DNA from 2 places in the Runella sp. SP2 genome. Region 2 is predicted to be linked to the other one. Evidence: riboswitches for the same ligand, from Rfam matches in the RefSeq annotation. Region 2 holds a riboswitch; the other holds the start of a gene.
The links. Region 2 has a riboswitch for thiamine pyrophosphate ahead of DTQ70_RS26280 (TonB-dependent receptor). Riboswitches for the same ligand answer to the same signal wherever they lie in the genome.

Region 1 (3,718 bases), 2.8 Mb from region 2:
CGAAAACAGATTTTTTTAAAACTGGGAGGGGCAGCCCTAGTTGCTTTTGTGGTGCTTCGTTTTGCCAATATTTTACTCGATCCGCAGCCTTGGTCGGTTCAAAAAGATAGCTTATTTACGTTCCTATCTTTCATCAATGTGACCAAATATCCACCTTCACTTCTGTATGATTTGATGACGCTGGGAACCATGTTTTTGCTTTTGTACTGCTTTGAAAGTACAGAAAACGCCCTCAGTCGTTTTTTTACTACCTACGGCAAAGTTCCGATGTTTTATTACTTATTACATTGGTACATCGTCCATTTGACCATGTTTGCCATTCTTTTTGCGCAAGGATTTGAGGTCAAAGACTTTGAATTTGGTTTCAGTTTTGGTCGCCCCAAAGCCGCCAATGGCTTGCCACTCTGGGGCGTGTATTTGGTGTGGATAGGGATTGTCGGAGCGCTGTATCCGTTGTGCCGATGGTTTGGGAAATACAAAAAAGCAAATACCCACAAAACCTGGTTACGGTATATTTAACGAAGCGAAAAGAATCTTAGCCCCGCAGGTTCAAATTTGCCACATGCCCTTTGCACATTTTGCCCCTTGCCTTTTGCTCCTTGCCCTCACGGCAATTGGTAACGTTGAAAGAATTCCCAAATGACATCATTGGCGTTGATGGCGGTGGAAGGGTCATCGGCGGCGACGCGACTTTTGACACCCCCAGGCCAGGAATGTCCCCCGTCGTTGGTAAAATAAAACTCAATGGTGCTATTGGTACAATTATTCCATTTAGTGAGCGTATAGTTGGGAAAAATGCTGACCGTTTTGCTAGTTGAAGCGCAACCGTCATTTTTTACCCAAGTCGCAAGACCGTCGGCGACGGGCGGGAAGTAATACCCAAAAATTCCCGTGCCACCTTCGTAGGGGACTTTGGCGTCTAGCTTGGAATGAATGTGCAAAATCGGAACGGGGCGGGTAGGTTGGCAAGCAGTCGTCACTGCATACGTCCCTGCCACGGGAGCAATGGCAGCAATTTTGGTGGAAAGCTCACAAGCAAGGCGGTAACACATCATGGCACCGTTGGACATACCTGTTGCATAGACTTTTTTGGGGTTGATGTTGGGATATTTTTTTATCAATTCATCAATCAAAACGCGGATGAATTTAACGTCGTCGATGTTTTGCTCTACGGCGTAGTCGCAGCACGTGCCAGCATTCCACGTACGAGCACCCAAAATCCCGTCACTCTGTACGCCATCAGGATAGACAATGGCAAATTGAGCGGCGTTGGCTTTTTCCGTCAATAAATAATCACTTTCCATCTGCGAGCCTTTTCCACCTCCCCCGTGAAGTGCAATGACTAACGGAACGTCGTTGGATTGGTCGTAATTGGGAGGAAGATTAATTAAATAAAAGCGGTTTCGGCCATCTACGGTCAATGTCCCTTCGGTGCGACGAAGGGTAGGCTCAGCGGGCTGTGTGGGCTGGCAACTAAGGGCAAAAACGAGAGAAATCCCCAAAATAATAGATAAAGTTTTCATGGAAGTTGAAAGACTGTTTAATGGTGAAGGTGTTGCGGGTTAGATGTGAAGACAAGCTGAAAGTTTAAACTGTGCCCCTAAAAAAGCTACTGACATAGGGCTGTCATACGCTGTCCCGACCTTTGTGTTGTTCAAAAAACAAAAAGAAAGTTTACCAAAAAAACACAACAACCATGAAAACATTACTTAATTTATTGCTGGCCGAATTAGAAGATGAAAGTATCGGTACTCGCAAAATGTTGGCACTTGTTCCTGCCGACAAAGGCGACTGGAAACCACACGCTAAGAGTATGCCCTTGAAGGAATTGGGAGAACACGTAGCGGATTTACCAACGTGGATAACATTGGCTTTCACTACAGACGAATTGGATTTTGCCAAAAACCCCTACAACCCACATCATTGCAATGGCGGTGAAGAACTCGTTGCCTATTTTGATAAAAACTTGGCAGAAGCAAAAGCTCATTTTGCCCAAAATGAAGATGCCATGCTTGAAGAGCGTTGGCAGTTAAAAAATGGCGATGTGGTATATATGGACATCAGTAAGTACGAAACCATTCGTCATACTTTTGGCCAAATGATTCACCACCGTGCGCAGTTGGGCGTCTATCTTCGTTTGCTTAATATTCCGATTCCAGGCGTCTATGGCCCAAGTGCCGACGAGATGGGCGCGTAGTTCAACTATTTTTGCCAAACTGTTGAATCTTTCAAATTCCTCCCTACTTTTGTGTTCATATTTCATGCACGGGGTGCTGTAAAAAGCTGAGATGATACCCGAGAACCTGAACTGGTTAGTACCAGCGTAGGAATGCAGGAGACAAAAGACGTAGGAGAAGTAACCCACAATAAGCGGGGTTTATTCATACTTGTTTTGAAACCTCATTTCGAGCATTCGGTGCAGAAATGAGGTTTTATTTTTTAATCCAACTCGTATGAATGAAGAACTTCAATTGAGCGAAAAAAGTCTTGTCAATCCTCCGCTGCGCAACTGGCAAGGCCGCAAAGAATGGTTTTTTAACCGCGAACACACCGACACCTACGAACTTTGGTACGAAGGTCGCTACAAGCGTGCCGAAGTTTGGCAAAAGAAAATAATGGGGCGGTTTGTCACCTCCGACCCACGCATCAAAACCTTGCTCGAATTTGGCTGCGGAACGGGGCGTTTTACCCGTTGGTGGAAAGAAATTGGTATTGAAGCCGCAGGGGGTGACATTTCGCCCTTTATGCTCGGGCAAGCTGTACACCTTTTTGGGGGAAATTTGGTGTGGGCCGACTCCCATTTTATGCCCTTCAAAAACCACACCTTCGATTGCCTCGCATTTATCACGACTTTTGAATACTACCGCGACCCCGTGCAGGTAATCCGTGAAGCGGCGCGCGTGGCCAAATACGGGATTGCGTTTGGCATGATGAACCGCAATTCGCCCAAAGTTGTCCGCCGACGGGTGCAAGAAGCTTTTGGCAAAAATCCCTTTTACGTTACAGCAACGTTTTACACCCCTACCCTGCTTACCAAAAAAATCCACGAGGCCCTTGAAGGCAGAAGCTACAGCATCGAATGGCAAGCTACGGGGCTTCCTGAGTGGTTTCCTGTGCAAGAATGGCACGTTCCGTACGGTGATTTCTTCGGTTTATTTGTCAAATTCAATGATGTATAATGATGGAAAACGCGGGCAAAATCAACGAAGAATATTTCAAACAAGTCATTTTACCCAACAGTGGTTTTCGGAGAAAAGAAGTGCTCGTGGGGCCAAATTTTGGGGTGGACGTGGCATTGATTGATTTGCTAGACGGCCGAGCAATAGCGCTTACGAGCGACCCCCTCAGCCTTATCCCGACCTTGGGACTACAAGAATCGGCGTGGTTGTCGGTGCATTTGATGGCCAATGACATTGCCACGACGAGTTTTTCGCCCCAGTACTTGCAAACAGTGTTGAACCTCCCTACCAGCATTACCGACGCTCAGTTTCAAGAATATTGGCAGCACATCGACCACTTTTGCCAGCAAATTGGCGTGGCCATTACGGGAGGCCATACGGGGAGTATTGAAGGACAAAACTCGACCATTTCGGGCGGTGGAACGATGATAACGATTGCTCCTAAAGATAAAATATTGGCCTCCAACAACGCGCAAGTAGGAGATTTGATTGTGATGACCAAACAGTGCGCGATGTCGTCGGTGGCGATTTTAGCCTTG
Region 2 (3,718 bases):
TTCTCAGTGTTAGTTTGCCCGCCATAGACGTAGCTATAGGTGTAGCCGTTTGATTCGTACAATTCATTTAAAACGTTGTTGGCCAACGCACTTACCGTGATTTCGTTCAACCACTTGGGTTTGATACGATACACCAAACGTAAATCGTTGGTAAAATATGCTTCCAATCGACGAGCCTCGTTAGAGGTGTTGTCGAGGTATTGCTTGCCTACGTATTTGCTCAACAAAGCCAATTCAAGATTTTTAGCAGGTGTAAAGACCAACTGACTTCCTACCACGACGTTGGGCGAAAAAGCAATGGTTGAGTTGCCATGATTCGTTATTTGGTAGCCGCCGTTTTCGTCGTCGTAGTTGATGACGTATTCGGTGAAATTCTTGATTTTGTTGCGGCTAAATGTCGCGTTTACGTTCCATTTCCACTGCTTGTGAAGCTGGGCACCTGCCTCAATTTCAATCCCTGCGCGGAAACTTTCGGGAACGTTGATTTTGATGGGATTCCCGACGTCGTTCAATTGCCCCGAAACCACCAATTGGTTCTTGTAATTCATATAGTAACCTCCAATCGAAGCCGCTACCCGACCTTTCTGAAAACGATAGCCTAGTTCCAAATCCTGCAACATTTCAGGCTTGGGCTGGATTTGTTGCGTTGATTCCGTAAAGTCATCGCGATTGGGTTCGCGGTGGGCAATGCTGAAAGAAGCAAAAGCCGTACTGCTTTCCGATACTTGGTACGTCAAACCCGCTTTAGGGTTAAAGAAGTTGTAATTAACGTCGTGATTTTGCTGGCGACGCTGGTTATCGTCTCCTTTTACAAAATAGCCAATGGTGCGTAATTGGGCATCGCCAAACACGTTGAGCTTGTCGGTAAGTTGGTAATATACTTTTCCGTACAAGTTAAAGTCCGTTTTTAGCCCGACGTTTTCGTAATAGCGGTGACGGATGGCGCTGTTACTGGCGTAACGAGCCCAAATAACTTCGCCAAAGTGATCTCCGTCGTATTGGTTCCAACCTCCACCAATGTTGGCGGTGAGCTTTTTAAAACTGTTGTAATCCAACGAAAAGGTCGTTCCGTAAAATGAGTTATCCAACCAACGACGACGTACCAAATCGCTCCGACTAATGGTTTGACTTCCTACCACTACGTCGGGCAATTTATAGTTGACTAGTCGGTCGTTGTCGCGGAATTGCTCATAAAAACCACGTCCTTTCACCATAAAACCATTGAGGTTAAATGTCCAGTTTTTAGAAAGTGTATGCGACGAAATCAGTTGATAGTGATCTTGTTGGTAGTTGTCCACTTGGTTGTCGTAGAGGTACAAATTGTACGTACGGCTGTTGGAATTAAGCAAATTTTGGGCGTCACGCTCGTTGAGGCCGTTGCGGTCAATGTAGGCCAAAATCCCTTCACGGTCGCCTTTGAGGCGGGCTTCAGGAGTTCCTTCCCATGCTTGGTAGGTGATTTCTCGCCCTGAAAAAACATTGAGACGGACAGAGCTCTTTTTACCAAAATAAGCCCCTGACAAGTAAAACGATTTCAAGTCGGATTTGGCGCGGTCGATAAAACCATCGGAGGTGATTTTCGACAAACGAGCATCTACCGTAAAGTGGTTGTTGATAAGACCCGTTCCTGCCAATACGGTGTGCTTGAAGGTGTTAAATGAACCCGCCGAGTTGTTGATTTCGGCGTAGGCTTCTTTTCTAAATTCGTTGGTATTGACGTTGACGGTGGCTCCGAAGGCCGCCGCTCCGTTGGTGGATGTTCCGACGCCTCGCTGGATTTGTACGCTACTTACCGACGAGCCAAAGTCGGGCATATTAACCCAAAAAGTTCCTTGACTTTCGGCGTCATTGTACGGAATTCCGTTGATAGTCACGTTGATACGCGTCGCATCCGTTCCTCTGATGCGCATTCCTGTGTAGCCCACTCCCGCACCCGCATCGGAAGTAGTGACAAGCGACGGCGTAAAGTTGAGCAAAATAGGCAGGTCTTGCCCGAGGTTTTGTTTGCTGAGTTCAAGTTTGTCAACATTCGTAAAAGCCACGGCTGATTTCGCGTTGGCACGAGTCGCACTGATGACGACTTCGTCGGCGTTGAAAGTGCTACGTTGAAGTTTAATTACTTTGTCAACGTCCTGCACTTTGATAAAACTAGCTTCATAGCCAACGTATGAAACCTCCAGTAAATCAGTGTCTTTAGGTAAATCTTTGAGAGAGAACTCGCCTTTTTCGTTGGTTGCTGTTCCTCGAAAGCTCCCTGCCCGAACTGTAGCTCCTGGCAAAGGTTTTCCGTCTTCCGCGTCAACGATTTTGCCCGAAACGCTAAGTTGGGCGAGTGCAGGCACGCATAGCAACACTCCCGTTGCTAGGGCCAAAAACCAAGATGTAAATTTTCGCATTGTAACTTCCCTCCGCTGGCATTACCCAGATCAGGTTTTAGGGTATGATCTCAGCCCGTTATTTTGGGGCACCCCTTTTTGAGATATGCTTTTGCGCAAAAGCAACGCAAAGGTAAGCGCATAACTTAGAAAAATGCAAATATGTGCGCTATTTTGCTTTCCGACGTAGCCATTTTTGTTGGATTTTGTACGTCAGCCATGCACTTGCCGCTCCCGTCACTGCGCCCGCCAACACATCACTGGGGTAGTGAAGCCCCAATCTCATGCGCGAATACCCCACGGCACTGGCCCAAGCGTAGGCAGGAACCGCTACGTACCATTTTGGGTAATGTAAAGTCAGGGTAGTAGCGGCGTTGAAAGCCGTCGTAGCGTGCCCCGAGGGGAACGAATAGTTGATGTCTTCTTCTGGAATGCGCGCGGTAAATCGTTGAGGTTCAGCAACGAATGGTCGTTCTCGCAATACAATTCGTTTGGTGATTTGGGTGATAGAACTGGCCACGACAAAACTCCCCAATGCGTGCCAGCCGTGTTGTTGTAAGGTTTTGTTTTTGGTGGCAAAACCCGAGGCTAAATAAACCACAGGAAGGCCAATTCCGATGGGCGTAGTGGTAGAAGAAATGAATTTCTCAAACCGAACGTCGGCAGGCTGTGGTGAACCATATACTTGCTCCAAAAGGCGAGAATCAAGCGTTTGGGCGTGGAGCTGGGAGGCAATTAGCCAACAAAATAAAAAGAGCTTTTTCAACTAATGTGGTGTTTAGGAGGGACTTTCCAAGTTTAAATTAGCGTTGTCGTCGGACTTTAAAGAGCTTCACCAGCGGCCCAACGTAGTCCGCCTTGGAGTCGATACCGACGTAATTGATGTCGTTTTGTCGGGAAAACTGCTCCATTTTTTGACCCAATTGCGAAAACTCATGGCGTATCCGTTTCCGAAACCAAGGCGAAGAGGTATTCACCCACGTCGTTTTATTAGTTTCAGGGTCGCGCATGGGGATGATACCCAGAGGAGGTAAATCAGTCTCGCGTTGGTCGCGCAAGTGAATCATCACCAAATCGTGTTTACGAGCAAGGGCGCGCAAGCTGTGTTCGTAGTTAGTGTCAATAAAGTCAGAAATGAAAATGACAACACTTCGGCGTTTGAGTACGTTAAGTGTAAACAAAATGGCGTCGGCAAGGTTTGTTTTAGTAGATTGTGGTTTCAGCTTGTAAAGTTCCGTAATAAACTGATACCCGTGTTTCATGCCGTTGGAGGGTCGAATGTATTTTTCTTTTTGGTCAGAAAAACACAGTAATCCCACGTGACTAGCCTCCTGAATGGCCGA

Region 1: another riboswitch for thiamine pyrophosphate. It lies ahead of DTQ70_RS07930 (class I SAM-dependent methyltransferase); the one in region 2 lies ahead of DTQ70_RS26280 (TonB-dependent receptor).

Annotation. Positions count from the first base shown of each region.
Region 1 covers NZ_CP031030.1:1,877,220-1,880,937, reverse strand. Annotated here, with positions in the region: gene DTQ70_RS07945 (DUF1624 domain-containing protein) at 1-519, shown strand, start outside; gene DTQ70_RS07940 (PHB depolymerase family esterase) at 606-1,523, opposite strand; gene DTQ70_RS07935 (DinB family protein) at 1,697-2,197, shown strand; TPP riboswitch at 2,257-2,347, shown strand; gene DTQ70_RS07930 (class I SAM-dependent methyltransferase) at 2,454-3,179, shown strand; gene DTQ70_RS07925 (AIR synthase family protein) at 3,179-3,718, shown strand, end outside.
Region 2 covers NZ_CP031030.1:6,519,495-6,523,212, forward strand. Annotated here, with positions in the region: gene DTQ70_RS26280 (TonB-dependent receptor) at 1-2,396, opposite strand, end outside; TPP riboswitch at 2,387-2,482, opposite strand; gene DTQ70_RS26285 (phosphatase PAP2 family protein) at 2,545-3,141, opposite strand; gene DTQ70_RS26290 (DUF58 domain-containing protein) at 3,179-3,718, opposite strand, start outside.